DNA from 2 places in the Nakamurella multipartita DSM 44233 genome. Region 2 is predicted to be linked to the other one. Evidence: riboswitches for the same ligand, from Rfam matches in the RefSeq annotation. Region 2 holds a riboswitch; the other holds the start of a gene.
What was found. A riboswitch is a leader RNA that binds a small molecule or an ion and turns the genes downstream of it on or off. The one in region 2 is predicted to bind cobalamin.
Positions count from the first base shown of each region.

Region 1: another riboswitch for cobalamin. It lies ahead of NAMU_RS25920 (ABC transporter substrate-binding protein); the one in region 2 lies ahead of NAMU_RS00780 (magnesium chelatase subunit D family protein).

Region 1 covers NC_013235.1:5,821,168-5,836,902, forward strand. Annotated here, with positions in the region: gene NAMU_RS25870 (SRPBCC family protein) at 1-208, shown strand, start outside; gene NAMU_RS25875 (VOC family protein) at 303-743, shown strand; gene NAMU_RS25880 (VOC family protein) at 745-1,224, shown strand; gene NAMU_RS25885 (FAD-binding oxidoreductase) at 1,248-2,636, shown strand; gene NAMU_RS25890 (FadR/GntR family transcriptional regulator) at 2,653-3,387, opposite strand; gene NAMU_RS25895 (L-lactate permease) at 3,552-5,243, shown strand; gene NAMU_RS25900 ((Fe-S)-binding protein) at 5,353-6,102, shown strand; gene NAMU_RS25905 (LutB/LldF family L-lactate oxidation iron-sulfur protein) at 6,191-7,672, shown strand; gene NAMU_RS25910 (LutC/YkgG family protein) at 7,665-8,303, shown strand; gene NAMU_RS27935 (endonuclease domain-containing protein) at 8,376-9,341, opposite strand; cobalamin riboswitch at 9,470-9,709, shown strand; gene NAMU_RS25920 (ABC transporter substrate-binding protein) at 9,831-11,075, shown strand; gene NAMU_RS25925 (FecCD family ABC transporter permease) at 11,077-12,117, shown strand; gene NAMU_RS25930 (IS110 family RNA-guided transposase) at 12,135-13,373, opposite strand; gene NAMU_RS25935 (ABC transporter ATP-binding protein) at 13,610-14,416, shown strand; gene NAMU_RS25940 (alpha/beta hydrolase) at 14,431-15,735, opposite strand, start outside.
Region 2 covers NC_013235.1:160,496-176,230, reverse strand. Annotated here, with positions in the region: gene NAMU_RS00780 (magnesium chelatase subunit D family protein) at 1-1,891, opposite strand, end outside; cobalamin riboswitch at 1,960-2,095, opposite strand; gene NAMU_RS00775 (bifunctional cobalt-precorrin-7 (C(5))-methyltransferase/cobalt-precorrin-6B (C(15))-methyltransferase) at 2,234-3,490, shown strand; gene cobM (precorrin-4 C(11)-methyltransferase) at 3,487-4,248, shown strand; gene NAMU_RS00765 (hypothetical protein) at 4,260-5,054, opposite strand; gene NAMU_RS00760 (DUF202 domain-containing protein) at 5,317-5,652, opposite strand; gene NAMU_RS00755 (YidH family protein) at 5,678-6,040, opposite strand; gene NAMU_RS00750 (precorrin-2 C(20)-methyltransferase) at 6,030-7,514, opposite strand; gene NAMU_RS29020 (precorrin-8X methylmutase) at 7,568-8,215, opposite strand; gene NAMU_RS00740 (nitrite/sulfite reductase) at 8,212-9,438, opposite strand; gene NAMU_RS00735 (hypothetical protein) at 9,487-10,401, opposite strand; gene NAMU_RS00730 (NUDIX hydrolase) at 10,562-11,179, shown strand; gene NAMU_RS00725 (adenylosuccinate synthetase) at 11,328-12,650, opposite strand; gene NAMU_RS00720 (hypothetical protein) at 12,647-13,621, opposite strand; gene NAMU_RS00715 (protein kinase family protein) at 13,650-14,663, opposite strand; gene cobN (cobaltochelatase subunit CobN) at 14,904-15,735, shown strand, end outside.

The DNA of each region.
Region 1 (15,735 bases), 400 kb from region 2:
CATCCAGACCTTCGAGTACGAGGGGTTCCCGGACGTCGTCGCCATCGAGTCAATGACCTTCACCGACCTGGGGGGCGGCCGCGCCCGGCTGTCCATCCACAGCGTGTACCCGACCCTGGAGGCCCGGGACGGAATGGTGGCCAGCGGGATGGAGACCGGACTGGTCGAGGGCTACGCCCGCCTGGACACCGTCGCCGCCGGCCTGTAGTCCTCCCACTCCCGCACGACCCCTGCCACACCCGAGCAGCCGTACCCGAGCAGCCGTCCCCAGCAGCCGCACCCCAGAAGCAAGGAGCACCACCATGGATTGGACCCTCGAGGTCGTCGTCCTGCCGGTCGCCGACATCGGTCGGGCGATCGCGTTCTACCGGGACAAGATCGGTTTCCACCTGGACCACGACACCACCAACGAGTGGATGCACGTGGCCCAGCTAACCCCGCCCGGATCGGGCTGCTCGATCGTGGTCGGCGATCTGCCGGCCCAGAACCAGATGGCGCCCGGCTCGATGCGCGGCCTGCATCTGGTGGTCGCCGACGCCGCCGCGGCCCGGGCCGAGCTGGTCGGCCGCGGGGTGGAGTGCGACGAGATCACCTCGTTCGACGAGCGGGACGGCGGGACGTTCTTCGGCTTCGCCGATCCCGACGGCAACACCTGGGCGGTGCAGCAGATCAAGGCCCGCGCCGCCAAACCCCTGATTCCGCACGACGCCCGCTCTCGCTTTGGCGAAGGAATGGAGATCTGACATGCCCGCGACCATCCCCTGCCTGTGGTTCGACGGCCAGGCCGAGCCGGCCGCCCGGCTCTACACCGAGGTCTTCCCGAACTCGACCATCGACGGCATCACCCACTACGGCCCGGACACCCCGGGCACCGAGGGCGCCGTGCTGACCGTCGAGTTCACCCTGGACGGCACCCGGTACATCGGCTTGAACGGCGGGCCGCAGTTCACGTTCTCCGAGGCCATCTCGTTCCAGATCATGTGCGCCGATCAGGCTGAGGTCGACCACTACTGGTACCGGCTGTCCGAGGGCGGCTACCAGGACCAGTGCGGTTGGCTCAAGGACCGGTTCGGCCTGTCCTGGCAGGTGGTGCCGACCCGGTTGACCGAGCTGCTGCAGGATCCGGACCCGGCCCGGGCCAACCGGGCCATGCAGGCCATGTTGACCATGCGCCGGATCGACATCGCCGCACTGGAGGCCGCCGCGGACGCCGAACCGGCCTGAGCCCGCGTCGTACCATCCCGGGCATGACGAGCGTGCTGCTGACGGCCCTGGATCGGGTCCTGCCGGCCGACCGGATCACCAGCGATCCCGACGTGCTGCGCGCGCTGTCCAGCGACGAGGCTGAGTGGGCTCCGGTCGGCGCGGCGACGGCCGCGGTCCGGGCCCGCGCCGAGTCCGAGGTCCAGGCCGCGGTCCGGGTGGCCGCCGAGCTGGGCACGCCGATCGTCGCCCGCGGGGCCGGCACCGGACTATCCGGTGGGGCCAACGCGGTCGACGGCTGCCTGTTGCTGGACCTGTCCCGGATGAACGCCGTCGTTCAGATCAACCCCGACGATCTGACCTGCGTGGTGCAGCCGGGCGTGGTCAACAACGATCTGAAGGCGGCCGTGGCCGAGCACGGGCTCTGGTACCCGCCGGACCCGGCCAGCGCCCCCTGGTCCACCATCGGCGGCAACACCGCCACCAACGCCGGCGGCTTGTGCTGCCTGAAGTACGGGGTGACCCGCGATTACGTACTCGGCCTGCGCGCGGTGGTTGGCGGCCCGGCCGGGTACGGCACCGCGGTGTGGCTGGGACGGCGCACCGCCAAGGGCGTGGCCGGCTACGACATCGCCGGCCTGATGGTCGGTTCCGAAGGCACGCTGGGCGTCATCACCGAGATCACCCTGCGGCTACGGCCCGCGCCCGTCGGGGTGCCCCGGACCATCGTGGGTGCCTTCACCACCCTGGTCGACGCCGGCCGGGCCGTCGCGCTGGTCACCCGGCTCGGGCTGACCCCGTCGGCCCTGGAGCTGCTGGACCGCACCTGCCTGAACGCGGCGCGGGACTGGAAGAATCTGGACGTCGAGGCCGACGCGGCGGTGCTGTTGCTGGCCCGGGTCGACACCCCCGGCGACAGCGGCGAGGCCGAGGCCGCGGCCGTGGCCGACGCGTTCGAGCGCAGCGGGGCCCTGTGGGCGGCGCTGTCCACCGACGACGTGGAGGCCGAGGCGCTGTTCGAGGCCCGTCGCCTGGCCTACCCGGCCCTGGAGCGGCTCGGGCCGGTGCTCACCGAGGACATCTGCGTGCCGCGGTCCAAGGTGCCGGACATGCTGGCCGCGATCGAACGGATCGCCGCGGAGCATCGTGTGCAGATCGCCACCATCGCCCACGCCGGCGACGGCAACCTGCATCCGCTGATGCTGTCCGAACCCGGCGACGACGCCGCCCGGATCCGCGCCCAGCAGGCGTTCGAGCAGATGCTCGACGCGGCCATCGGTTTCGGCGGCACCGTGACCGCCGAGCATGGCGTCGGGCTGCTCAAGCGGGGCGGGCTGCGCCGCGAACTGGACCCCGGATCGTTGCTGCTGCAACAGGCGATCAAGGACGCGCTCGATCCGCGGCACCTGTTCAACCCGGGCAAGGTCCTCTGAGTCCGAGCCCGACCCGTCAGCCGGACACGCCGACTTTCATGCGGACGTAGAAGCCCTCGATGTGGCGCTCCAGCGCATCCGCGGCGCCCGGACCATCGGCGGTGGCCAGCGCCTGATAGATCGCATGATGGTCGGCCCGCAGGCCGTCCCGGATCTCCGGCCAGTCGCCGGCCTGCTCGAGCGTGCCCAGGATGTCGCTGCGAATCGACTCCCGCACGGCCACGGTCAGGTCGGCGATGAACTGGTTGCCGCCGGCCTCGGCGATCGCGACGTGGAACTCGGTGTCCAGTTCGTTGAACCGGGCCCGCTCGATGTCGGGCTCGTCCATCGCCAGCAAGGGCTTCTCGATCCGGGCCAGGACCTCGGGCGTCATCGCCTTGGCCGCGCCCAGCGCACTGAACCGTTCGAACATCACCCGCGACTCGACGACGTCGGACAGCGGGAACGAGGCAACGGCCAGGTGCACCCGCAGCAGCCGGGTCAGCGCGCCCGAGGGCGCCTGGGTCACGATGGTCCCGGAGTCCGCCCCGGTACCGACCGCCGACCGGACGACGCCCTGAGCCTGCAGGACCCGCAGCGCTTCGCGCACGGCCGGGCGGGACGCGCCCAGCATCGTGGCCAGCTCACGCTCGGGTGGGAGTCGATCCCCGGGCCGCAGCGTGCGGTTGATCAGTTGTTCCTCGATGCGCCGGAGCACGAGCTCATAGGTCGGCACGCGCTGAACGGGTTCCCAACCGGCCGGTGCCGCCATCGGCTCTCCTCATGCTCGGCCACCGCCGCTCCGAGCGGCAGGCATCGCTGGCGACATTTTTTGCCGCAACCCTGGACAGCCTATCAGGTATGCCTTATGGTCCTTTCATTCTTTGGTCAGACCAAATCGGCCCGACCGGATCACGCGCTTCCCGTGGAGGATCAATGGCGACCCCGTATCAGCCCGACATCACTGCTGTCGGCGACAGTGTTTTTCTCACGGCGATGGTGTCGATCATCCCGTTGGCTGTGGTGTTCATCTTCCTGGGTGTGTTGAAGACGAAGGCGCACTTCGCGGCCCTGGCCGGGTTGGCGGCGTCGATCCTGGTGGCGATCCTGGCGTTCGGGATGCCGGTCGATCTGACGTTGTTGGGTGCCTCGCAGGGCATCTTGTACGGGTTGTTCCCGATCATGTGGATCGTGTTGGCGGCGATCTGGCTGTATGAGCTGACGGTGATCAGTGGCCGGTTCGAGGATCTGCGGACCGCGTTCAACCGGATCTCGGACGATCCCCGGATCCAGGGGATCATCATCGCGTTCTGTTTCGGTGGGTTGCTCGAGGCGTTGGCCGGGTTCGGCGCCCCGGTCGCGATCACCGGTGTCATGCTGGTCTCGCTTGGGTTCTCCCCGATGCGGGCCGCGGCCACGGTACTGCTGGCCAACACCGCCCCGGTCGCGTTCGGCGCGATCGGCATCCCGATCATCACTGCCGGCAACCTGACCGGCATCGACTATCACGAGATCGGTGCGGTCGTCGGCCGGCAGACCCCGATCCTGGCGATGTTCGTACCGCTGCTGCTGGTGATGATCGTGGACGGCAAGCGGGGCATCAAGCAGACCTGGCCGATCGCCCTGGTCTCGGGCATCTGCTTTTCCATCGCCCAGTTCATCAGCGCCAATTTCATCTCGGTCGAGCTGACCGACATCATCGCCTCGCTGGCCGCGCTGGTCTCGGTCGTGGTGATGCTCAAGTTCTGGAAGCCCAAGGGCACCGTGGAGGCCCGGGAGCGGCTGGCCCTGGCGGCCAAGGAGGAGCACGTCGAGCCGACCGGCGGCCCGTCCGGCGGTAGCGCTCCGGTGGCCACCGCGGTCTCGACGGAGAAGTTGACCGCCGGGCGGACCGTGATGGCGTTCCTGCCCTACATCGTGGTCATCGTGGTGTTCTCGCTGGCCAAGCTGTTCACCCCGCTCAAGACGTGGCTGGCCAGCACCGATATCAAGTTCGGCTGGCCGGGCTCGGACGGCAACATCTTGAATCTGGCCGGTAAGCCGTCCACGGCCACCCAGTACACCCTGGGGTACCTGTCCAACGCGGGCACCCTGCTGATCATCTCCGGGGTGATCGTGATGATCGCCTACCGGATCAAGCCGGGCCTGGCGGTCAAGGAGTTCGGCAAGACCGTCTACAAGTTGCGGTTCGCGTTGCTGACCGTGGGCAGTGTGCTGGGCCTGGCCTACGTGATGAACATGTCCGGCCAGACCATCACCATCGGCCAGTGGCTGGCCGCCGGCACCGGCGCGTTCTTCGCGTTCCTGTCCCCGATCCTGGGTTGGGTCGGCACCGCCGTGACCGGCTCGGACACCAGCGCCAACGCCCTGTTCGCCACCCTGCAGCAGTCGGCCGCGGAGAAGGCCGGCCTGGACCCGACGCTGCTGGTCGCGGCGAACACCTCCGGCGGCGTGGTCGGCAAGATGATCAGCCCGCAGAACCTGACCATCGCCGCGACCGCGGTCGGCCTGCTCGGCAAGGAATCGGACATCCTGCGCCGCGTCCTGAAGTGGAGCGTCGGGCTGCTGCTGGCCATGTGCGTGCTGGTCTACCTGCAGAGCAACGTGCTGTCCTGGATGATCCCCTGACCTGACACCGGTTCTCGGACGGCGCCCCGCCCGGCGCCGTCCGAGAATGGCTTCGAACGCCGTACCTGCAACTCTTTCCGCCGCTGCATGAGTTGACCGGAGTCCCGTCATGCGTATCGCGTTGATCGCCACCTGTCTGGGTGACGCGCTGTTCCCCGAGGTGGCCAAGGCCACCACCGTGCTGCTGGAACGGCTGGGGCATCAGGTGGTGTTCCCAGCGGATCAGGTGTGTTGCGGGCAGATGCACGTCAACACCGGGTATCTCACCGAAGCGGTGCCGGTGGTGCGGCAGCACGTCGAGGTGTTCGAGGCCGCCGACTTCGATGTCGCGGTGGCCCCGTCCGGATCGTGCGTCGGGTCGGTCCGGCATCAGCAGGCGATGGTCGCCCGCCGCGTCGGGGACACCGCGCTGGCCGACCGGGCCACCGCGTTGGCCGGCCGCACCTACGAGCTGTCCGAGCTGCTGGTCGACGTGCTGAAGGTGACCGATGTGGGGGCGTACTACCCGCACCGGGTCACCTACCACCCGACCTGCCACTCGCTGCGGATGCTGCGGGTCGGCGACAAGCCGCTGCAGCTGCTGCGCGCGGTCCAGGGCATCGACCTGGTCGAGTTGCCCGGCGCCGACCAGTGCTGCGGCTTCGGCGGCACCTTCTCGATCAAGAACGCCGACACCAGCTCGGCGATGCTGGCCGACAAGGTCGGCAACATCGTCGGCACCGGCGCCGACCGGTGCACCGCCGGCGACGCGTCCTGCCTGATGAACATCGGCGGCGGCCTGTCCCGCCAGGACACCGGCATCCGCACCATCCACCTGGCCCAGATCCTGGCCTCGACCCGAGAGCAGGTCGCCGCATGAGTGAGGCTTGCCGAACGAATCATCGACACAGTTGCCGGCGCCGCGTCCAGGTCGCCGAGCCCGCGAGGCGAGTTGGAAAGGCGACGGCATGAGCACGTTCCTGGGAATCCCGAGAAAACACGCGGCGCAGGAGGAGTCGCCGTTGCGGGGGGCGTTGCCGTTCCCGAAGGCGGCCCGGCGGGAGTTGGCCAACGATCAGTTGCGGCGGAACCTGGCCCACGCCACATCGGTGATCCGGAGCAAGCGAGCCCTGGTCGTGGACGAGATGCCCGACTGGGAAGCGTTGCGTGATGCCGGCGCGGCGACCAAGACGCAGGTGATGTCGAACCTGCCCGCGCTGCTGGAACAGTTCGAGGCCAACGTGACCGCCCACGGCGGCGTCGTGCACTGGGCCACCGACGCCCAGGAGGCCAACCGGATCGTGACCGAACTGGTCCGCGCGCAGGGCGTCGACGAGGTCATCAAGGTCAAATCGATGGCCACCCAGGAAATCGGCCTCAACGAATACCTCGAGGACAACGGGATCGCCGCGGTCGAGACCGATCTGGCCGAACTGATCGTGCAACTGGGCCACGACACGCCCTCGCACATCCTGGTCCCGGCCATCCACCGCAACCGCACCGAGGTCCGCGACATCTTTCTGGCCGAAATGGAAGACGCCCCGGCCGATCTGACCGATGAACCACGCCGGTTGGCGATGGCCGCCCGGGAACACCTGCGGCGCAAGTTCCTGGCCAGCAAGGTCGCGATCTCGGGCACCAACTTCGGCATCGCCGAGACCGGCACCATCGGCGTGGTCGAGTCCGAGGGCAACGGCCGGATGTGCGTGACCCTGCCCGAGACCCTGATCACCGTGATGGGCATCGAGAAGATCCTGCCCACGTTCACCGACCTGGAAGTGTTCCTGCAGCTGCTGCCCCGCTCCTCGACCGGGGAACGGATGAACCCCTACACCTCGCTGTGGACCGGGGTCACCCCGGGCGACGGCCCGCAGAACTTCCACCTCATCCTGCTCGACAACGGCCGCACCAACGCCCTGGCCGACCAGGTCGGCCGGGCCGCGCTGCACTGCATCCGCTGCTCGGCCTGCCTGAACGTGTGCCCGGTCTACGAACGCACCGGCGGCCACGCCTACGGCTCGGTCTACCCCGGCCCGATCGGCGCCGTGCTGACCCCGCAACTGACCGGCATGCACGGCCACCACGACGTGAACTCGACCCTGCCCTACGCCTCCTCGCTGTGCGGCGCCTGCTACGACGTCTGCCCGGTCAAGATCCCCATCCCGGACCTGCTCGTCGAACTGCGCGGCCGCGCCGTCGATGCCGACCGCGGCCGCACCATCCCCGGCGGCTGGGACGCCGCGATGAAAGCCGCCGCCTGGATCATGAGCGACCCCACCCGGTTCGCCGCCGCCGAGAAAGGCCTGGCCGCCGGCCGACTCGTCGCCGGCCGCGACAAGAAGATCAAACACCTGCCGTTCCCCGGATCGGCCTGGACCCACACCAAGGACATGCCCGCCCCGCCCAAGCAGACGTTCCGGCAATGGTGGAAGGAAACGCATCATGAGTAGCCGCGAGACCGTCCTGGGCCGCATCCGCAGCGCCCTGGCCGCCGACACCACCCCACCACCACCCATCCCCCGCGACTACATCCGCGTCGGGGACCACCCGCCCGGCAGCCCCCCCGTGCTGGAACTGATGATCGACCGCCTCGTCGACTACAAAGCCCACGTCCGCGAGATCACCCCCGACCAACTCGCCGACGCCATCGACACCGCCCTGGCCGATCAACGGTCGGTGGTGCTGGCACCCGATCTGGACCCGGCGATCGCCGCGGCCGCCGCCCGCTCCGGCCGCACCCTGACCACCGACGGCACCCCCACCGTGCTCACCCCTGCCGAACTCGACCGGATCGACGCCGTCGTCACCACCGCCACCGTCGCCATCGCGTTATCCGGCACCATCACCCTCGACGGCGGCCCCGGCCAAGGCCGCCGCGCCATCACCCTGGTCCCCGACTTCCACCTCGTCGTCCTGCACGCCGAGCAGATCGTGCACACCGTCCCCGAAGCCATCGCCCGCCTCGACCCCGTCCGACCCCTGACCATGATCGCCGGACCCTCCGCCACCAGCGACATCGAACTCGAACGCGTCGAAGGCGTGCACGGCCCCCGCACCCTGTCCGTGCTCATCGTGCGCTGACCCGACCATCGAGGGGCCACTTCCGGTCGTTCCCGAGGCCCGGGAAGGTCCGGAACTGGCCCCTCGATCCGGTCAGCCCCGCCAGCCGGCCGCGATCAGGGCGTGCCTTACCCGGGCGACGGTGGCGGCCCGGTCGCCGAAGAAGGCGCGACCGGTGATCCGGACGACCGTCCACCCGTGCGCGGCGAACCGCTCCAGCCGGCGGACGTCCCGGTCGAACTGCCGAGTGTCGGTCCGATGCTGATCCCCGTCGTACTCCACGATCACCCGCCACCGGCGGTAGACCAGGTCGGCCCGACCCAGGAATTCACCCCGAGATCCGGTGATCGACACGTTCACCTCCGGTTCGGGCAGGCCCGCATCCACCACGGCCACCCGCACGAGCGACTCCGGCCGGGACTCGACCCCCGGCCGGATTCGGGCCACGGCCCGCGCGGCCACCGCCTTGCCCCGGCCCCGGAACACCGCCACCCGCTCGGCCAGCTCCGCCTGGGTCAGCCACGGACGATCGTCGAGCGGGTTCGGGTAGACCGGCGCATGGATCAACGCGTCGCCGACGGCGATCAGGTCCGCCAGCGGCAGCACGCTGGCGAGCTGGCAGAACATCGTGGCCGGGTCGACGATCCGGCAGCCGTGACGCCGCCCGACCAAGGCCCGTGGGTCCAGGAGCTTGTGGGCGTGCACCCCGCGGCGCCGGGGTGGGCGGGCCGGGGGCACAACCCCGATGTGCAGATCCTCCTCGACCAAGTCCGGCGGCAGCGGCACCGGCCACAGCCGCGCCGCGGTCAGGTGGGTGAAGATCGGATCGCCGCCCAGGGCGACGGCCAGGGCGACGCATCGGGCCAGTAGGGCAGGCGGGGCGGCGGGCGAGGCCGGGGTCGGGGCCGACGGCGTGACCTTGGGGACCCGGACCCCGCGGAACGGCCGGTCCAGGTCGGCTCCCCGCATGCGGCGATCGGTGAGTCCGGCCGCTCGGCCCTGGCCGACCGTGAACGCGCCGAGGGCCAGCTCGGGCGGCAGAGGTCGGCGGGGCGGCACCCGCGAATGATGGACGAGATCGCCGGAACCGCGGCCGAGTTGTCCACAGGCCTGATCGAGGGGCCACTTCCGGTCGTTCCCGAGGCCCGGGAAGGTCCGGAACTGGCCCCTCGACCGGGCCAGCCCGTACCCTGGCTCCCGCTGATGGTCCGTCGTGCTCCACGCTCGGCGGGACAACAGGGAACCCGGTGCGAATCCGGGGCTGCCCCGCAGCGGTGATCGGGAACGACCGCCATCACCCCGCCGGTTCGTCGGTGGGGTCCAGCACTGGGTGCGAACCCGGGAAGCGATGGCCAGTAGGCATTCCTTGCGTTGAGGCGCAGGACCAGCCCGAGAGTCCGAAGACCTGCCATCGGTCGGTGGGCCGTCGGTCCACTGCGTTCGGGACCGCGAGGGACGGTCGCGTGCGATCGGGCGAGGCCGCACCGGCCCCCACCCGTCCCGCTGGCTCCGAAGCCATCCGTTTCCGGTCCGGCGAGGAGCCTGCCTGTGATCACGTCCCGTTCCACCCGTCGAGCGGTCATCGGCGCCACCGCGCTGATCGCCCTGCTGACCGGGTGCTCATCCGCCCAGTCGGCCAGCCCGTCCCCGTCGGCATCAGCATCGGCATCGGCATCGGCATCGGCATCGGCCGGTGGTGTGGACGCCAAGGGGTGCATCACCGACTTCGACCCGAGCACCGACTACTTCCCGGTCAAGTCGCAGATCACCCACGCGACCAACTTCGCCATCAGCTATCACGACTCCTATCAGGTGCTGACCGTGCCGCAGCCCACGCAGGGCGGGGCCCCGGAGTCGTACGTGCTGGTCAAGTGCGGCGCGCCGACCCCCGAGCTGACCGGTGACCTGGCCGGGGCGCAGGTCATCACCACCCCGGTTAGCTCGCTGTACTCCGCCTCCACCACTCACCTGCCGTTCCTGGTCGAGTTGGATCAGCTCGACACTCTGACCGGGGTCGGCACCAAGGGCTTCATCTCCGAGAAGCAGGTGCAGGACCGGGTGGCCGAGCCTGGCGTGGTCGAGTTCTCCGCCGCCGGCACCGTGGATGCGGAGGCGGTCATCGCCGGCCAGCCCGACGTCCTGGTCACCGCGGGCACCGACGATCCCGGGTACGCCGTGGTCAAGGCGGCGGGCATCCCGGTGCTGGCCAACGCCGACTGGCTGGAGGACGACCCGCTGGGCCGGGCCGAGTACCTCAAGTACTTCGCCGCGCTGACCGGGACCGAGCAGCAGGCCGCCGCGGCCTTCGACACGGTCGAGCGCAGCTACCAGGAGCTCGCGGCCTCCGTCCAGGACGCCAATCCGGTCGCCGTCGTGCCCGGGCAGCCGTTCCAGGGCACCTGGTACATCCCGGGGGGCAAGTCCTACACGACCCGGTTGATCCAGGACGCCGGCGGCACCACCGCCTGGGCCGACGACGCCACCTCCGGGTCGATCCCCACCGATCTGGAGACGGTACTGGCCAAGGCCGGCACCGCCCCGGCCTGGCTGGCCAGTACGACCTGGACCACCACCGTGCAGGCCCTGGCCGAGGAGCCGCGGCTGGCCGAATTCGCCGCGATGAAGGCCGGCAACGTGTGGAACGCGGCCAAGGACGTCACCGCCGACGGCGGCAACAACTTCTACGAGCTCGGCGTGGCCCGGCCCGACCTGGTGCTCGGCGACCTGGTCGCGATCCTGCACCCGGATCAGGCCCCGAACCACGACTTCTCCTTCTACCTGCGACTGAGCTGACGTGCGTCATCGGCCGGCGCTGGTGCTCGGCGCCCTGGCGGCGCTGACGCTGGTGTCGGCCGTGCTCGCGGTCGGGGTGGGGTCGGTGCCGATCCCGCCGTCGACCACCCTGCGGTTCTTCACCGGCGGCCCGGTGGATCCGACCGCCGCGGTGCTGTTGCAGCAGGTCCGGCTGCCCCGCGCGGGGACCGCCATCCTGGCCGGGGTCGGGCTGGCGGTGGCCGGTCTGCTGATGCAGACGTTGTTCGCCAACCCGCTGGCCGATCCGTTCATCCTGGGGGTGTCCTCCGGGGCCAGCCTCGGGGTCGCGATCGCGGTGCTCGGCGGCGGCACGCTGGCCGGCGGCTTCGTGGCCGGGTTGGGGCTGACCGGCCGGGCCGGTCTGGTCACCGCCGCGGCGATCGGGGCGTTGGCGGTGCTGATGCTGGTGCTGCTTCTGGGCCGGTGGGTGCGCTCGGTGGTCGCGCTGCTGTTGATCGGGGTGATGATCGGCTCGGCCACCACCGCGCTGGTCTCGCTGCTGCTGGCGTTTTCCGCACCGGACCGGATCCAGAAGTACGTGTTGTGGGGGCTCGGTTCGGTCAGTGGCACCACCTGGCCGGATCTGGCCTTCCTGGCCCCGGCGGTGCTGGTCGGGGTCGGGCTGGCGGCGTGGATCGCCCCGTCGTTGAACGCGATGCTGCTGGGTGAGCGGTACGCGGCGTCGATGGGGGTGGCGGTCGGCCGGGTACGCACCGCCGGCATCGTCGCCACCGCGGTGATGGCCGGAGCGGTGACGGCGTTCTGCGGACCGATCGCCTTCGTCGGGATCGCGGTGCCGCACCTGGCCCGGTTGGCCCTGGGCCGGGCCGATCACCGGTGGCTGGTGCCGGCCTGTGCGCTGATGGGCGCGGTGGTGTTGCAACTGTGCTCGGTGATCGCCCAGCTCCCCGGGTCCGACGGGGTGTTGCCGCTGAACGTGGTGACGGCGGCGATCGGCGCCCCCGTCGTGATCGCGGCCCTGTTGCGCAGCCGGACGCTGGCCGCCGGAGCGGCGGCATGACACCCTCTGTGTCAACCTCAGGCCGCAAGTTGCCCGCTGTTGATCTTGTTCGCGTTGCCGTGCCTGGCCGGGTCGTAAGGCTCTCGGTCGAGCCAGCAGCGGTAGATCACGCGCACCCAGGCGCGGGCCAGGACCCGGACGGCGTGCGGGTGGTCGTGCCCGCGTTGGATAGCTCTGCGGTAGACCTCGGCGGCCCACGGGCTTTGGTGGCGACTGTTGTCGGCGAACGTGGTCATCGCTTTACGGAATCGTTTGTTGCAGGCCCACCGGAAATGCACGGCATGATATTTACCGGACGCTTTGGTGACCGGGGTCAGGCCGGCCAACGCCGCGACGGCGTCGGGCGAGTCGTAGGCTTGCCGGGAATCGCCCCACTCGGCGAGCACCTGGGCGGCGTTGATCTGACCCGACCTTGGCAGCGACGTGAAGATCGCGGCGTCCGGGTGCTCCCCGAGGTGGGCGGTCACCGACCGGTCCAGGTCCTTGCGGGTCTCGCCCAGGGTGCGCAGCACGGCCACCAGCGCCAGCACGGCGTCCCGGACGGCCTCGACCAGGTCCGGGTCGGTGGTGCCGGCCGGCGCAGCCCGCAATCGGGTCAGCAGCTCCGCGGCCGAGCGGCGACCGGAGTAGCCGTGCTTGACGCAGAACGCGGCCATGCGCTTCTCACCCAGGCCCGCGGCGTGTTTGGCGGTCGGGTACCGGGTCAGGAACTCCAACGCGATCGGCGACTCGATATCGGCGAAAACCTTGGTGGCGCCGGGCCAGTGGGCATCGAGCAGGGCGGTCAGCTGGTTCGCCGTGGCGGTCCGCATGGCCACGATGTCATCGCGGGTGCGTACGACCGTACGCAGCGCCCTGGTCGCCGGGGTGAACGGGGTGGCCGGCCGCAGCCGGTGCGACCGCAGCCGCAGATATTCGGCGATGACGGCGGCGTCGCCGGCGTCGGACTTGGCGCCGGACAGTACCTCCCCGTCGCGCCAGGTCTTGATCGCGTTCGGGCTGACCGGCACCACCGGGTAGCCCGCTTCGAGCAGGGCGTCGACCAGCCGACCGTCGGGCCGTTCCAGGGCGACGCTGACCTGCATCGGGTCGCTGGCCAACCGACCCAGGCGGGCCAACAGGGTCGCGAATCCGTCGGCGGTGTGCTCGATCGTGAACTGCGCGGTGATCTTCCCGGCCGCGTCCTGCACACACACGGCGTGCGTTTGGGCGGCCCAATCGATACCGACGTAGAAATCGCATTCGGGCAGGGACAACTCAACAACTCCTCACAACGGCAGCGACGACTCGGCGAGGAGGCCGATCACCGGGCGGTCACTGACTGGCGCTCTGCGGCGCGTCCCTCTGTTGCCGGTCTACAGCCCCGCGAGAACCGGGGGCGGCGGTGTCATGCAGGCCGTCGAACGGCGACCGGCACAGGCCGTCACCCCGGCTCCCGCCGAGTCCCTACAACGAGCACCCTCTCAGGGCCCGCAACAAGGAGTGTTCACCAGTGACCGGCCGGGCCGATCTGGTGGTCGAGCGGCTGACGGTGGGTTACCCGCAGCGGCGGCGGTTCGCCCGGTCCGACCGGGTGGTGCTCGGGCCGGTGTCGGTCCGCGCGGCGGCCGGCCGGATCACCCTGCTGCTCGGTCCCAACGGCGCCGGCAAGTCCACCCTGCTGCGCTCGATCGCCGGGTTGCAGCACCCGCTCGGCGGGCAGGTCACGCTCGGCGGGGCCGATCTGCACGCCCTCGATCCCCGCACCCGGGCGGCCCGGATGGCGGTGGTACTGACCGAGCGGTTCGACCCCGGGCTGTTGCGCGGCGAGGACGTGGTCGCCCTGGGCCGGTTCCCGCACCGGGCCCGGTCCGGCTCGTTCACCGCCGACGACCGGCGGGCGGTGGCCGAGGCGTTCGCCGCGGTGCACGCGCAGGAGCTGGCCGACGTCCTGCTGGCCAAGATGTCCGACGGGCAGCGGCAGCGGATCATGATCGCCCGCGCCCTGGCCCAGTCCCCGTCGCTGCTGCTGCTGGACGAGCCGTCGGCGTTCCTGGACGCACCGGCCCGGATCGAGCTGCTGGCCGTGCTGCGCCGGATCGCCGCCGAACGCACCATCCCGGTCCTCGCCTCCACCCACGACGTGGAGGCCGCGGTGCAGCTGGGCCAGGACGGCTGGCTGATCGGTCCGGGTCCGCAGGTGACCAGCGGCCCGGTGCGGGAGCTGGCCGCGGGTGGAGCGATCGGTGCGGCCTTCGACACCGATCAGGTCCTGTTCGATCCGAGTTCCGGACGTTTCGGCCTGCGTGGCATCAGTTGATTCAGGGTCGAAAGTCAGTGCGGCAGTTCTGTCAGCAACGCGCGTAGTTCCTCCGATTTGGCCGGGGACCAATTGGGGGGCTCCAGAACCGAGGCCCAGCCCTCGACGAACTCCAGCGTGTAGGTGTGGCCGTGCCCCGGCGGGGTGTCCACCGGTTCGAGCATGTCGAGGGTGACCTGCCAGAAAGTGACGAACGGTATCCAGATCATCTCGTCGGTGACATCAGGTCCGGCCGGCTCGACCAGCCAGTCCGGCCGGTGCAGAATCAGGTCCGGGCTCAGCCACACGATCGGGTCCGAAGCGTGCTGCAGGTACAGCACCCTGGCGCCGTCCCAGGACGCATCGTCCGGCGGGATGGAGGCCGCGGGATCGTTGCTGAACCGGACGGTCTCGCCGCCGCGGTAGACCGGCTGTACTTCCGGACTTAACGCGTCCCGCTGGTCGGTGAATTCCCGGTTCAACGGGTTGAACGCCGGCGAACCGGCCAGCAGGATGCCGTCGGTCCGGTTGGCCATGTCCGCGTCGCCGCCGAACGGGGACTCCATCATGAACGAGCCGAGGCTGAGCCCGAAGCCGTAGAGCTTGGGCCGGTGGTCGGGGGGAAGGCTGGACCAGACCCGATAGACCTCATCGAACAGCGCTCGGCCGGCCTGCCGGGCTTTGTCCTGGTCGACCAGGAAGGATGCCCAGGACGGCAGGTACGAGTACTGGATCGCCACGGCGGCGCTGTCACCTCCGGTCTCGTATTCGAAGGCGCCGATCGCCGCCGGATCCACCCAGCCCGTCCCGGTGGTGCCGGTGACGAGCAGGTGGCCGCGGTCGAAGCCGCCGGCCCGCTGCAGGTCGGCCACCGCCAGCCGGGCGCGGTCACGCACGTCCTGCGCGGACGCAAGGCCGGCGTAGGCGCGAATCGGTACGGGCGCCGGAGCACCGATGAACGCCTGGATCTGCCCGGGAGTGGGACCGGAACCGGTGAAGTTGCGGCCCTGGTAGCCCAACGTGTCCCAGCCGATCAGCGATCCCGGACCACCGGACCGCAGGCCGGTGGTCGGCTGCACCGCGGTGTCGCTGGTCGTCGTGTCGCGGACGGCGAACATTCGGTCGGTGATCGCCAGGACCCCGTCGACCAGCACCCCGGACACCAGGCCGACCGTCAGCCCGGCCGCCAGCAGCCAGCCGACGACGCGGGCCGCTCGATCGCCCATCCATCGACTCAGCCGCCGGGCCGCCCATCGGTACACCTTTGCGATCCCCCGGCCGGCGGCGACCAGCCCGACGAACACCAAAACGGCTACCACGGGCAGGATCAGGCGAGAACC
Region 2 (15,735 bases):
GGCGGGACCGGGCCACCGCATCCGGTCCGGAGGTGGCCCGCCCGTCGGTGACGACGACCAGCAGCGGACGGCGCCGCGGGTCCCGGATCCGCTCCACCCGCAGGGTGTGCGCCGCGCACAGCAGGCCCTCGGCCAGCGGGGTGCGACCGCCGGCCGGCAGCATTTCCAGCCGCCGCGCGGCCGCCTCCACCGACGACGTCGGCGGCAACGCCAGGTCCGCGGCGCCCCCGCGGAAGGTGACCAGCCCGACCTTGTCCCGCCGCTGGTAGGCGTCGGTGAGCAGGGACAGCACGGCGGCCTTGACCGCCTCCATCCGGGCGCGGGCGGCCATCGACCCGGAGGCGTCGACGCAGAACAGCACCAGGTTGGCCTCGCGACCCTGCTTGACCGCCAGCCGCAGGTCGTCCCGGCCGACCAGCAGGCCCGGCCCGGTGCGGCCGCGGCGACGCTGATGGGGGGCGGCGGCCCGGACGGTCGCGGTCAGGTGCACCGCGCCACCTCGCCCGACGAACGGGGTGGCGCCGACGGTCCGGCCGTTGCTGGTGATCGCGCGGGAGCGCCGCCCCGGCTCCCCGGCGCCGACCCCGGCGACGGTGAACAGCTTGGGCCGGAACGGTTGTCCGGTGCCGGACACGGTTCCGGCGGGGGCCGGGCCGGTGGCCGGGGTCGGGTTGCTGGCCCGGTCTGGTTCGGTTGCCGGGTCGGCGGCCTGGGCGGTCGCCGGTTCCTCGACCCGTTCCAAGTCGGAGCCGGAGTCAAAGTCCGAGCCGGAGTCAGCGTCGGAGCCGGCCTCGGTGCGGGGGCCGTCCGCCGGTTCGGACCCGGCGTCGGCCGGCGCCTGCGGGCTGGGGTCGACCTCCGGTCCCGGGGGCGGCGGGTCGGGCTCGTCGTCGCCGAGGATCCGGTCGAGCAGCTCCTCGTCCAGCCCCGGCGCGTCGAACGGGTTGCGGCGGCGCCGATGCGGCAGGGCCAGCCGGGCGGCGGCCCGGATGTCCTCACGGGTGACGTAGCGGCGGCCGTGCCAGGCGGCGTGCGCGACGGCGGCGCGGGCGGTGACCAGGTCGGCGCGCATGCCGTCGACCTCGAACGACGCACAGACCTGAGCGATCTTGGTCAAGGCGCCGTCGCCCAGCACCACCGTGGGCAACCCGGTCCGGGCGGACCGGATGCGTCGGGCCAGGTCCGCCTCGGCGTCGGCGTAGCGGGCGGCGACGGTGTCCGGGTCGGCGTCGTAGGCCAGCCGGCGCCGCACTACCTCGGCCCGCACCGCCGGGTCCCGCGGGGCGGCGATCTCGACGGTCAGCCCGAAGCGGTCCAGCAGCTGCGGGCGCAGCTCGCCCTCTTCCGGGTTCATCGTGCCGACCAGCACGAACCGGGCGGCGTGGGCGATCGACACGCCCTCGCGTTCCACGGTGCCGCGGCCCATCGCGGCGGCGTCCAGCAGCAGGTCGACCAGGTGGTCGTGCAGCAGGTTGACCTCGTCGACGTAGAGCAGGCCACGGTGGGCGGCGGCCAGCAGGCCGGGCTCGTACTCGGTGACCCCGGCGGTCAGCGCCTTCTCCAGGTGCAGCGAGCCGATCACCCGGTCCTCGGTCGCGCCGACCGGCAGCTCGACCAGCTTGGCCGGGCGGGTGGTGGCCGGGGCACCGGCCGGATGCGGGCCGTCCGGGCAGGCCGGATCGGGGTCGGCCGGGTCGCAGGAGAACCGGCAGCCCTCGATGACGTCGACCGCGGGCAGCAGTCCGGCCAGCGCGCGAACCATGGTCGACTTGGCGGTGCCCTTCTCTCCCCGCACCAGCACGCCGCCGACCTCGGGCGAGACGGTGGTCAGGATCAGCGCGAGGGCCATGTCGTCGGAGCCGACGACGGCGGTGAACGGGAACGTGCGCATCGCGGCAGCGGCCGCCTCTCGACTCGTGCGGGTGTCCACGCCCGCGCCTGCCTGTCCGCGACCACGGGGGCGGTCGCGAGACGGCGGCGAAAGTCCTGACTCCCGGGCCGGCTCGGCTCGACGCCGATTCAGCCTGGTCACAGTGGCGGGACCGCTCCGGATTCGCACCGGATTCCATCCCCGACCGTCGCCCCCGATGATGGCACAGCGGCGCGCCTCGGCCGGACGGCGTCCTGGCCCTGCCCGCCGGTCGCCAATAATCTGGCGGTGACCATCCCACTCCCGACCACCTCACCCCGGACCACCTCACCCCGGTCCGACGCGTGCACCATCGACGGCGGCATGGATGTCGCCGTGGATGTCGGTCTGGATGTCAAGGATGTCGGGGTGGATGTGGTCGGGCTCGGCGCCGACGGATGGGACGGGTTGTCCCCCCACAGCCGCGCGGTGCTGACCCGGGCCGCGGTGGTGATCGGCGGCGCGCGCCAGCTGGCGCTGCTGCCCGAGCAGCCCGGCCAACGGCGATTGCACCTGCCCACGCCGCTGCGTGCCGGACTCCTGGACCTGCTCGACTCGTCCGATTCGCCGGCCGGTCCGGTCGCGGTGCTCGCCTCCGGTGATCCGTTGCTGTCCGGCATCGGCGGCACCCTGGTCGAGCTGCTGGGCGCGGCGCGGGTACGGATTCACCCGGCGGTGTCCTCGGTCTCGCTGGCGGCGGCCGAGATGCGCTGGCCGTTGGCCGGTGTCGACGTGGTCAGCCTGGTCGGCCGGGATCTGGCCACCCTGCGCCGGGTGCTCTCGCCCGGCCGGCGGGTGCTGGCACTCTCCGCGGACGAGCGCACCCCGGCCGCGGTCGCCGCGCTGCTCACCGAGGCCGGTTTCGGCCCGTCCCGGCTGACCGTCCTGGGCGACCTGGGCAGCCCGCAGCAGAGCCGAATCGACCTGATCGCCAGCGACTTTCGCGGCCCGGTGAGCCGCCTGAACATCCTGGCGATCGACTGCGTGGCCGTCCCGGGCACCCCACCCCGGCCGCTCGTCGGTGGCCTGCCGGACGACGCGTTCGATCACGACGGGCAGCTGACCAAGCGGGACGCCCGCGCATCGGCCCTGGCCCGGTTGGCTCCGGCTCCCGGTCAGTTGCTCTGGGATGTCGGCGCCGGGGCCGGGTCGGTGGCGATCGAGTGGTCCCGGGTCGACCCGCGCTGCCGGGCCGTGGCGATCGAACGGGACCCGGCCCGCGCGGCCCGGATCGGCGGCAACGCCGCGGCGCTGGGGGTGCCCGGGCTCGTGGTGGTCACCGGAGCGGCTCCGGCCGCCCTGGCCGACCTGCCTGCCCCGGACGCGGTGTTCGTCGGCGGCGGCGCCACCGTCCCTGGACTGCTCGACTCCTGTTGGGCAGTCTTGGGTTCCGGTGGACGCCTGGTGGTGCACGGGGTGACGCTGGAGACCGAACGGCTCCTGGTCGACTGGCACGCACGGGTCGGCGGCGAGCTGATCCGGCTGTCGGTGGAGCGCGTGGAGCCGCTGGGCTCGTTCCGCGGCTGGGCGCCGGCCCGGCCGATCGTGCAGTGGGCCGTGACCAAGGAGTCGACCGGATGACCGTGCACTTCATCGGGGCCGGGCCGGGTGCGGCCGATCTGCTCACCGTGCGGGCGACCCGGCTGCTGGCCGCCGCGCCCGTCTGCCTGTACGCCGGAACCTACGTCACCGCTGACGTTCTCGCCCACTGCCCGGACGGCGCGGAGCTGATCGACACCGCCGGACTGACCCTGGAGGAGATCATCGATGCGCTGGTGGCCGCGCATCGGGCCGGGCACGACGTGGCCCGGCTGTGTTCCGGCGATCCCTCGGTGTACTCGGCGCTGCACGAGCAGACCCGGCGCCTGGACGCGGCCGGCGTGCCCTGGGACGTCACCCCCGGGGTGCCGGCCTACGCGGCCGCCGCCGCGTTGCTCGGCCGGGAGCTGACCGTGCCCGGGGTGACCCAGTCGGTGGTGCTGACCCGCACCCAGGCCCGATCCACCCCGATGCCCGCTACCGAGGAGCTGGAACGCTTCGCCGCCACCGGCTCGACGCTGGTGCTGCACCTGGCCATCACCCGCACCCGGGAGCTCGTGCGACGGCTGATCCCGTTCTACGGCGCCGACTGCCCCGCCGCCGTCGTCTCCCGGGCGACCCAGGCCGACGAGCTGGTGCTGCGCGATACCCTCGCCGGCATCGCCGATCTCGTGGAGGCGGCGGGCCTGCGGCAGGCGGCGGTGATCATGGTCGGGCCGGCCCTGGCCGGTCCCGCGGCCGGGCCGGACCCGATCGAGTCGCACCTGTACTCGGCCGAGCGGTGCCGCGACCGGACCTGACCGCGACCCCGCTACAGATCGTCGTCGACGTCGGGGACGTCACTGGCCGGAAGGGTGTACACCTGCGAGAGCCGGCGACCCTTCGGGTCGTAGACGACGTACCGACCACCGGGTACTGGTCGGAAGACGTACTGCCCGCCCTCCTTCAGATGCAGGACCAGGGATCCGTCCTCGTGCAGCACCATGGTGCCCTCGCCGAAGGCCGCGTCGATGTTCTCCGTCCGGCCGACCGGTCGGCCGAACAGCTTGTCGTAATCGGCGTTCGGATCGATCGAGACCGGCAGATCGGTGCCCTTCTCCCGATCGCTGAGCTTGCTCTCCTGATCGCCGGGCTTGGGATGGTCCTTGTCCGCACCCCCGGGGTCCGGGCCCGATCCGGCCGATCCGGCACCGTCCGTCCAGCGAATCACCCGGTACTCCCGGCCCGCGCCCCGATCGTCGATCCACACATCGATGTCGACGTTCCCGAATGGTCCGAGCCGAAGCCCGAACACGTAGCCCTGCGCGGCAAACCACGCCGGGGTGTAGCGCTTGACCAGGAAGTCCGGCTCCCAGGTGCCGCCGACTCGGGGCTCGTACCGGGGATGCCGACGAAGCCAGGCCGCGTATTGCCCCTCGGTCAGCGTCGGTGCGGCCGGGAGCGGATTGGGGCCACCCGCCGGGGTCCGTTGGACGGGTGGCAGACCGGGCACGGAGGTACGAACGCCGGGCCGGCCGGCGCCGGTGAGCAAGGAGCGGACGGCCGCGTTGCCGGCCAGTCGTTGCAGCGCCGGAAGGGAATCGGCCCGGGTTCCGGGTCTCGCCACAGACCCGGGCGATGGCCCGACGTCCTCGGTGGAGTCGCCATGCTGCCGATGGACCCGCCGCGCGGTCATCGGCCGAGGACGGCGGTCGGCACCACACAGCGGACCCTCATGCGCACCCCGCAATCACCGACCGGCCCACCGCATCAGCGAAGTGGTCCCGGCTTCAGTGTCGACCTCGCGGGGCCGGTGGTCGCCGCCCAAAGGGCAGACCTTCGGGCAATCGAACGCTTCCGTCCTGGTGGGCGGGCTGGACGCCGAGCAATCAGCGCAGCACCAGCATCAGCGCCAGCCCCCCGAACAGCACCGCGGCCAACGCCGCGACCGCGGTGGCCGACCCACCGGCCGGCAGTTCGGGGTCGCGGTCGGCGCGGGTCAACCGGCGATGCGACCGGCGGTAGCGACCCGCGGCCAGCAACCAGGCGACGGCCGGCACGGCCAACCCGACCACCGCGAGCAGGACCGTCGCGGTGTCCGACTCGAAGGCCAGCAACTTGATCACGACCGCCATCGCCGCGGCCAGGGCCAAACACGTGCGCCGCCAGGCCAGCAGCGTCCGTTCCGGCTGCAGGCCCCGGTCGAACAGCTCGGGCGTGCTCATCGGCGCACCGACCACCCGGGCCCGGTCACAGGACGAAGATCCCGACCGCCAACAGGATCACGACCAGCAGGAAGACCACGGTCATCCCGGTGGCCAGCCCGGCGCCGTGCATCGGCGTGCCCTCCCGCAGGGAACGTTCGGTCCGCATCCACCCCAGCCAGCCGGAGACGGCCGCGGCGATGCCCAGACCCACCAGCGCGATGGCGGCGACCGTGCCCAGCTCGTCGGGGACCTGCAGGTGGAAGGCGTGGACCGCGATGCCGCCGGCGATCAGCGCCAGCGAAGTCCGGATCCAGGCCAGAAAGGTTCGTTCGTTGGCCAGGCTGAACCGGGGGTCGGGATCGGCGCCCCGGCCGTAGACCCAGTTCGGGAAACGCTTACCCGCCATGGCCGCTCGCGTCCAACCGGGTGACGGGCGCGTCGGTCTCGGCCGGCACCCACCGCGGCGTCCACACCTGACCGGCCGGGGTGCGCCGGGTCCCGCCGGCCCCGATCAGCAGCAGGCACTTCATGTCGACGGTGGCCGGGTCGAGTTCGGCCAGCGTCGTGCAGCGCAGCGATTCGGCGTCCCGGCCGACGTCACGGCCGACGACCACCACGGTGTCGGGTTCGCGTTCCTGCCGCAGCACGGCCAGCGCGTCGGCCAGTTGCCGGGTGCGGCCGCGCGAGGCGGGGTTGTAGATGGCCAGCGCCAGGTCGGCGCGGGCGATGTGCCGGAGCCGGTCCTCGATCACCGACCAGGGCTTGAGCCGGTCGGACAGCGAGACGACGGCGTAGTCCGCGCCCAACGGCGCGCCCGCCCGGGCCGCGACTGCTTGGGCCGCGGTGACGCCGGGCAGCACCCGGATCGGCACCGCCCGGTACTGCGGGTCCTCGGCGGCCTCGAACACCGCCGCCGCCATCCCGAACACCCCGGCGTCACCACCGGACACGACCGCCACCCGCTCGCCGGCGGCCGCCAGGGTCAACGCGAGCCGGGCCCGGTCCAGCTCGACGGTGTTGCCGGACGCGTGTCGCTGCAACCCTTCTCGCTGGGCCACCCGGTTGACGTAAGGGGCGTACCCGACGACGTGATCGACCCCGGCCAGCGCGGCGGTCACCTCGGGGGTGACCCAGCCCTGCGGCCCCGGCCCCAACCCGACCACCAGCAGCTCGGCCGCCGCATCGGTGACGGGCCGGACCGGCGCGACCCGGTCCCGGCCGTCCCCGGGCACGATGATGATCGAGAAGTACGGCACCGTCGCCGGATCCACGTCCTTGACCGGGATCAGTGCCTGGCCGCGGGTCGACGCGCGCTCCACGTACAGGGCCTCGTCCAGCCGGCCGGCCTGCCGCAGCGCCTCGCGCACGGCCGGAAAGGTCCGGCCCAGCTTCATGATCGCCGCGCCCTGGGTGTCGGCCAGCCGCCGGGCCAGCTCCGGCACCGGCAGGGTGCCGGGCAGGATGGTCAGCACGTCCTGCTGCCGGACCAGCGGCATCGCCGCCGCCGCGGTCGCCGCGGCCACCGAGGTCACCCCGGGTACCACCTGGGTCGGGAACCGGGGGCTGAGCCGATCGTGCAGGTACATGAACGAGCCGTAGAACATCGGGTCGCCCTCGCACAGCACGACCACGGTGCGGCCGGCGGCCAGATGCTCGCCCAAACGCTGCGCCGACTCGTCGTAGAAGTCGTCGACGGCCCCGCGATAGCCGAGGGGGTGGCTGCTCGGTCCGGTCGTCACCGGGTAGACCAGCGGCTCCTCGATGACGCCGGGCGGCAGCAGGTCCACGGCGATGGATCGCGCGATCGAGCGGCCGTGGGTGCCCGAGTGGTAGGCGATGACGTCCGCCGAGCCGATCAACCGGGTCGCCTTGACCGTCATCAGCTCCGGATCGCCCGGGCCGAGGCCGACCCCGTACAACCGGCCGGGCGCCGTCACGACGGTCCTCCGGCCAGCGCGTTGACGGCCGACGCGGCGATGGCCGCGCCCCCGCGCCGGCCGGTCACCACCAGGTAGGGAATGCCCGCCTCGTGCTCGATCAGTGCCTGCTTGGATTCGGCCGAGCCGACGAAGCCGACCGGCACGCCGATGATCGCGGCCGGCCGCGGGCCGCCCTCGCAGATCCACTCCAGCAGGTGGAACAGGGCCGTCGGCGCGTTCCCGATGGCCACGACCGCCCCCTCGAGCTCGTCGCCCCACAACGAGACCGCCGCAGCCGACCGGGTCGTGCCCCAGGCGGCGGCCAACTGCTCGACGCGGTGATCGCGCAGATGGCAGATCACCTCGTTGCCGGCCGGCAGCCGGGACCGGGTGATGCCAGCCGAAACCATCATCGAGTCCACGAACAGCGGTGCCCCGGCGAGCAGCGTGGCCCGGCCGGCGGAGACCAGATCTGGGTGGAAACGCATGTCTTGCACCAGGTCCGGCTGCCCACTGGCGTGCACCATGCGCACCGCCAGGTGGCGGGCGTCGGCCGGGATCCCGGACAGGTCGGTCTCGGCCCGCACGATCGCGAACGACTCCCGGTAGATCTCGGGGCCGTCCGCGCAGTAGGCGTAGCGGCGCAATGGTCGCGTGGTCATCGGGATGCTCCGGCTCGAGTGGCGGCCACCGCAGCGGCGGCATGGTCCAGCGGCTGGTCGTCCGCCGGGTCGGCGGGGCCCTGGATGTGGACCCGCCGGCGGTCGATGACGGCCAGTGTGTGGGCGACCGACGGCCGGCCACACGACCGGGCGCAGCCGGCCACATGCACCGGCCCCGCGGACACCGATCGGGTCGAGGCGGCGACCACCTGACGGGCCAATGCCTCGGTGTCCCCCGTGCCGCGGGCACAGCGCGGGGCCCCGGCGCAGGCGGTGACGCCGCGCCATGGCGATCCGCCGTCGGCGACCAGGCCGACGGCGATCAGCGTGTCGATCACCAGGGCGGCCGCCGCCGGGTCCAGGTCCGGCACGAGCACCCCCCGCCACGGGGTCACCACCAGCTCGCCGCCGTTCGCGGCATCCGCCAGCGCACCGGCCTGGGCCGGGGTGAGCCGGCCCAGCGGGGCCAGCACGGACACCGTCGCCCGGCCGTCGGCCTGGGCCAGCGCCCCCAGGGGAGCCGGAGCGCCCGGACCCAGCCGGGCGGCGGGCGTCACTTCGGGCCCGGCCAGCAGCTCGGCCCCACCCCGCGGCAGTTCCCGGACGTGCCAGGCGGGCCGCCCGGTGGCGCACTGCCGGACGAACCGATGGGCCAGCTCGATCAGGGTCGGCACCACCTCGGGCAGCGGCACCCGCGGACCGGAAAGGCCGCCCACCCAGATGCGGGCGTGGGTCGCGTCGAGCGCCTGCGCGGACAGGTCGGCGTCGACCCCGATGTCGCCGCGCCCGTCGTCGAGCCCGAACCGGAACGGCCCGGGGAGCGCGGCCAGCTCGGGCGCCGCGCACAGCGCCGCATCCAGCTCATCGATCAGCGGCCGCAGGTCGGCGTGACCACCGATCAGGCCAGTGAGCGGTGAGCAGGCGATGCTGCGCACCCGATCATGCGTGGGGTGCGGCAGCAATCCGGCCGTGGCCAACGCGTCGACCAGACCGGGCGCCACGGTGTCATCGGCCGTCGTCGCCACGGCCCGCAGCTGCAGGTTGGCCCGGGAGGTCAGCCCGACGTCCCCGTCGGCGTACTCGGTCGACGCCTGGCTCAAGGCCCGCAGCGCGGCGGCCCCGATCCGGCCACCGGGGATGCGGATCCGCAGCAGCGCCCCGTCCTGCGCCGCGTGCGGCCGGAGCACCCCGGGGCAGCGGTCGGGATCGGCACGACTGGTCATCGGGCCATGGTGTCATGCGGCCGGCCCCGCTCCGGCCGGGCGAGCCGGTCACCTTCCGGTCGCAGTCCCGGTCACCGCGTCGACCAGCGACCACGCCACGTCGACGACGCCGGCGCGCAGCCGGAGGAACCCGGGGCTCAGCCCGCTCTCCGCGGCCAGGATCGCGGTCGCGGTGGCGGTGGACTGGTCACGCAGAGCGTCGTCGTCGGCGGTGTCGGAGGTCTGCAGGATGGCCACGAAGTACCGATCGGTCCAGCCGACCGAGTGAATCTGCAGCGGCGGCCCCGCTCCGATGTCGGTCCAGCCCTGCTTCGACCCGTGGTCGCCGGGCAGCGCGTTCAGGCCGAAGTCCTGGTCGAAGCCGTCCGCGCCGACCGGCTGGACGTGGGCCATCGCGTCCATCAGCAGCGGGGCGACCAGCGGATCGTTCGCCATCCGGTACAGGAAGGTCGCCTCGTCGTCGGCGGTGATCAACTCCCACCCCCAGTCCTGCGAATCGGTTCTCGGACCGTTCTCGGTGTCGCTCAGCCCGTACCGTGCGGCCATCGCCGGCACGATCGCCGTCGACCACAGGGCGGACTGAATGGCGTCGTCCGACTCGACGATCATCGTGCGGAGTCGGGCGGACAGGGCCGGGTCCGGGTGGCCGGCATTCTGGACCTCGTAGTAGGCCACCGTGAACAGCTTGACGATGGATTCGGAGATGTACTGGTCCCGGCCGCCGGCGCTGGCCACCATCGCTCCGGTCGCCCGGTCGACCACCGCGACGCTCTGCTCGATCCCCTGTTCGGACGCCTGCATGACCTCGTCATCCACCACCTGCTGCAGGTCCGGTAGGCCGGCGGCGGCGGGCGGCGCGGTCGGCCCCGCGGTGAGCCCCAGCGCCACGGTCGTGGCCGCGACCAGCAGGACGGCGCACCGGCGGGTGCGACGTCCACGGCTTGGACCGCTGCGCGGGCTCATCGGTCCGACCCTGTCACGACCGCAGGGCGGGCGGAAATCCACCCGGTCAGCGACTCACCGACGCCAGCCCGGTCGCCGGCAACCGGCTGCGGAACACGTGCCGGCTCGGCGACTCTCGGCCCTGACGCCGAATCGGTTGCCGCCTGGCTACTCTGAGCCGGTGGAGCCGACCTCGCACGTCTCGGTGGATGTGCTGGTCCTGCGCTACGACCGGGCGCTCCGCCAGTTGCGGCTGGGGCTGCACGAGCGCACTCTCGAGCCGTTCGCCGGGTGGCCGGCCCTGCCCGGGGTGTTGCTGCTGCGCGGTGAGCGGATCCGGGACGCGGCCGCCCGGGCGTTGGCCAAGGTGCAGCTGACGGCCCGCGGATCCGGCCAGCTGATCACCTTCGACGAGCCGAGCCGCGATCCCCGCGGCCCCACCCTGTCCGTGGCCACCTGGGCGGTCACCGACGACATCGGCACCGCCCGGTGGTCCGGGTGGGACGAGCGACCACCGCTGGCCTTCGACCACGACCGGATCGTGACCGACTGCCGCCCCCTGCTGGCCGGAATGCTCTGGCGGGACCCCTCGTTCACCCGCCTGCTCACCGGCGCCGAGTTCCCCGTCACCGACGCCCTCGCCCTGCACCAGGCCCTGACCGGCGCCGCCCCCGACCGCGGCAATCTCAACCGCACCCTCGCCACCATCCCCGGCCTGCACCGCACCGACCGGCAGGCCTCCACCGGCCGCGGCCGCCCCAGCACCATCTGGGCCTGGTCCCCCTCCCCCACCCCCTGACCCCGGCCCCCACCCCCCTGCCCGCGCGGATCATCTACGCCGGCGCGGATCAACTCGCACCCGATGTGACTGGTGGGGCCCAAGTCAACGACTTCATCCGCGCGGGGGCACCCCCGCGGGGCGGGCCACCCCCGCGGGCCCGGCTCGATCAGGCGACCTTGCGGTCCGCCCGGCCGGGCCCGAACGCCAGCACCTGGGCCGGGGCGCCCAGCGCCCGCTCCAGGGTGACGACCGCGTCCCGGCTGTCGCGCAGCTCCCGGCCGGTGCCGCTCGCCCGGTGCATCAGGTCGGTCAGCTCCTGCTGGTGGGCCAGGTCGCCGAACGCGCCGACCGGCAGCCGATCGGTCAGCCCGCGCGGCGTCTCGTACGCCCCGACCGCGCGGACGGCCGGCGTCCCCGGGTCGTCCACGACGTCCAGGTGCGAGACCGCGAGCCCGTCCACCCCGCCGATCGCCTCGACCGCGTAGCGCAGCGCGACGAGGTCGAGATGCCCGGCCCGCCAACCACCCTGGTAGATGCCGCTGCCGTTGAACGGTTCGGCAACGGCCAGCAACGCCGGATCCTCGGTGGGCAGCGGGCCGGCGCCGTGCCGGGTCGTGTACGCCCGGGTCAGGCCGAGCACGTACCCACGCGGCAAGCCGGCCTCGGCGAGCAACGCCTGCGCGTTCGCCGGTGTGGTGGTGCTCCAGGTGGTGTGTGGGTGAAAGCCGCGCCACTCGTCCAGCAGCACCCCCTGGGCCCCCTCGAAGACCAGCCGGCCCCGGCTCGCCAGCTCGTTCAGATGGCCGGCCGGCGCGATCCGCACGGCCCCGACGAACGCGGTCAGCAGGTCGGCCATCGCCTCGACACCGTCGTGGCCGTGGGCACCTGCGGCCAGCAGCGGTTCGTAGAAGCGGACCAGCTCGTCCAGCCGGCGGCGCAGCGTCACCGGTTCCAGGCAATCCCGCACCCGCAGCGCCCGACCCGTCGCCGTCGCGGGTGCGACCAGGTTCTCCACCCGCTCCCCGGCCTGCGCCCGGCGGGTGGTGGCCAGGTCGTACCAGACGGTTTCGCCGATGCCCAGTCCGGTCGACCCGTGCCGGCCGGCACCGCGGGCGTCCTCCCGGGTCCGGTTGGCGGCCACGTGCACCGGGGTGGTGATCAGCGCGTCCGGGTCGACCGTGATCAGGCTCAGCGGATCGGGCACCCCGAGCGCGGCCAGTTCCTCGGCCTCCCCGGCCAGGCCGATCGGCTCCACCAGAGCGAACCGGCTCAGCAAGGTCGGCACCCCGGCCAAGGTGCCCGAGCCGAACTGGCGAAACGTGTGGTGCCGCCCGTCGACGACGACGTTGTGGGCCGCCTGCGCGCCCCCGTTGAAGCGGACGACGCCGGCGACATTGCCGGCCGAGCAAAGGAAATCGACCGTCGCGCCCTTGGCCTCGTCGCCGAAGCCGAGCCCGACCACGATGACGGACTGATCGTCGGGGATCATCGCAGGTCGTCCGCAACGTCCAGGCCGCCGGGCAGCGCCGCCGGGGTGTCCACCGTCCGGGCGCCCAGGGTGGCCAGCGCCTGGCCGACCGTCGCACCGTGCGGGCTGCCGACGTCGGCCAGGTCGGCCAGCCCCTCGCCGAGGTCGATCGAGTCCTCCAGCAGGCCGACGGTCAGCGCGATCAGCTCGCACACCGCCTCCGGCTCCTCCAACCGGAGCAGCCGCTCCCCCAGCAGGTTTCGCCAGTGCTCGTTGACCTGCCGGTCGTCGTAGTAGGCGGTCTGCCGGGGCAGCACGAAGAACGTCTCCCACCGCTGCTGCGCCTCGCGGTAGATCGCCTCGGTGCTCAGATCCTCGCCGACCTGGTCGCCGATCACCCGGCGGATGTACTCGGCGCGCAGTCCCCGCTTGTTCATCTCGTCGCCGATCAGGAACAGGTAGCCCTTGCGGCCCCGCTTGTCCCAGGCGTCGGTGGCGGTGTGCCGGGCGATGAAATAGGTGGCCAGTTCGTACGACTCGCTCTTCTGGCCGCCGCCGCCGCCCTCCAGGAACATGGTGCGCAGCTGCTCGTCCATCCGGTTGTCCGACTCGAACTGGCCGACCTGCAGAGGCACCCGATCGCAGTCGGCGTCGCCGATGCCACCGAACATGATCTGCGGATCCTGCACATATCCCTTGCGCTGCAACAGACCCAGCAGCTCGGCCAGCCGGCGCTGCATGATCTGCGGCACCACGCCCATCGAACCGGTCACGTCGAACAGCACGACGATCGGGGTCGAGTTCGGGTGGTCGGCGCCGTCCCGGGCTTCGCGGACGGTCACGCCGTGGGGGTCGAGTTCGGGGGCGGCCTTCCATTGCCGGGCCGGCCGGTGGCGCATCTGCGCGCTGTAGGCGAAGTCGGCCTTGCCGGTGGCCCGGCGGAAGGTGGCGGCGGCGCGGTAGGCGTTGTCGTCCCAGGCTCCGTGTCCCATGATGAGATCCTTTCGGTGAGGCGCGGTTTCAAACCGCAGTGGTCGGTACGGTGAACGGTCGGAAGTGGCGCGGGCCGTAGAGCCGGCCGATCAACTCGTCGTATTCCTCGAGCAGGGCGGCGGCCGTGGGCCGCATCCGCGGGTTGTCCTGCCGGCACAGGCGGGCGTAGGCCCGTTGGGCGTCCTCGGTCGGGGCCAGCAGGTCGAGCATCAGGGTGTGCAGCTGGTGGATGTCGGCCTTGCCGTCGACCGGCCGTCCGGCCAGGGCCTCCGGCGGGTACTGGCCCGACTTGGTCAGCGCGGGCAGCGGCCGCCCGACCGGCGTGGCGAATGACCAGCCGGCCAGGACCACCCCGTGCTCGTCCGGCTGGATCAGCACGTTGTCGGCCACGATCGCGCCGTGCACGACGCCGGCCAGGTGGGCGCCGGCCACCGCGCGCAGCAGCCGCCGGTACATCCAGGCCCAGTCCCGGCCGTCCAGGCCCTCCGGGAAGGCCCGACGCACCTGGGCCAGGGTGACGAAGCCGGTCAGTTCCGCGAAGACGTTGACCTGCCGCGGCGGTCCGCTCGGGTCACCCAGCGCGGCGACATCGACCAGCCGCGGGTAGTACGGCCGCAACCACTCCTGGTCGCGCAGCATCTCGCCCAGCGCCCGGTAGGCCCGGCGTTCGCCGTCCAGCAACGGGTTCGACGCCGACCGGCGGGCGATCTTGAGCACCACGCCGCCGCCGCGGTACACGCTGGCGACGCTGCCCTGGGCGATCAGCTCGTCGACGACGTAGGAATCGACCCGGCCGGTGATGACGACCGGGCCCGCCGTGGCGGCGGGCGCCGCCACGGCCTGCCAGTCCCGGTAGAGCTGCTCCAGCCGGGCGAACGCGGTGGCCTCGCCGGCCCGGTCCGGGTGGACCAGGAACGCGATGCGACGAAACGTCCGCCGGGCGGCCCGCCGGGTCGCGTCATCGATACCGGCCGGTCCGAACACATCCTCGGGGCGGGTGGCCCCCAGGACCGCGGCCCGGGCTTCCTCTGTCGTGGTCATATTTCTAGTCTGCACGACTAAATTAGAAAGCGCAAGTCTGCGCCAAGCGACGGACGCCTCCACCCGTCGACTTGCCTCATCCGCACGCCTGGAGCCGACGCAGCGGTGCGTCTGTGGCAAGTCGGCGCGCGGGGGGCGCGCGGCGGGGCGAGGGGGTGGGGGGACAGCCGCGCCTTGGACGAACCGGGACACGCGCAGGCCGGAGGGTGAAGCCGGACCGGCGGCTGCCAGAGTGGAGGCATGCCTCGCCTCGCCCTGCTGTCCACGTCCGACACCGACCTGCTCTCGGCGCGCGCGTCGGGCGCCGACTGGGCGCTGGCCAACCCGGCCCGGCTGGACGTGGCCGCCGACCTCCCGGCGCTGCTGGACGACGTGGACCTGGTGATCGTGCGGATCCTGGGCACCGCCCGCAGCTGGCAGGACGGCCTGGACGCGTTGACCGCCCGCGGCCTGCCGACGGTCGTGCTGGGCGGGGAGCAGGTGCCCGACGCCGAGCTGATGCGGCTGAGCACCGTGCCGATCGGCATCGCCGCGCAGGCGCACCAGTACCTCACCGAAGGCGGCGCGGCCAACCTGCGGCAGCTGCATGCGTTCGCCAGCGACACCGTCCTGCTGACCGGCGAGGGATTCGACCCGCCGGTCACCATCCCCGGCTGGGGATACCTGGACCGCGCGGACGTCGCCGATCAGAGCAGGAAATCGCGGGTCGGCATCCTGATCTACCGCGCCCACCACACCTCCGGCAACACCGCCTTCGTGCACGCGCTGGCCGACGCCGTCGACGCCACCGGGGACGCGGTCGGGGTGCCGATGTTCTGCTCGTCGCTGCGCACCGCCCCGCCGGACCTGCTGGCGGCGTTGGGCACCCTGGACGCGCTGGTCGTCACGGTGCTCGCGGCCGGGGGTACCACCCCGGCGACCGCGTCCGCCGGCGGCGACGACGACGGCTGGGACGTCAGTGCGCTGGCCGCCCTGGACATCCCGATCCTGCAGGGGTTGTGCCTGACCTGGTCACGGGAGGCCTGGGCCGGTTCCGACGACGGGCTGTCCCCGCTGGACGTGGCCACCCAGG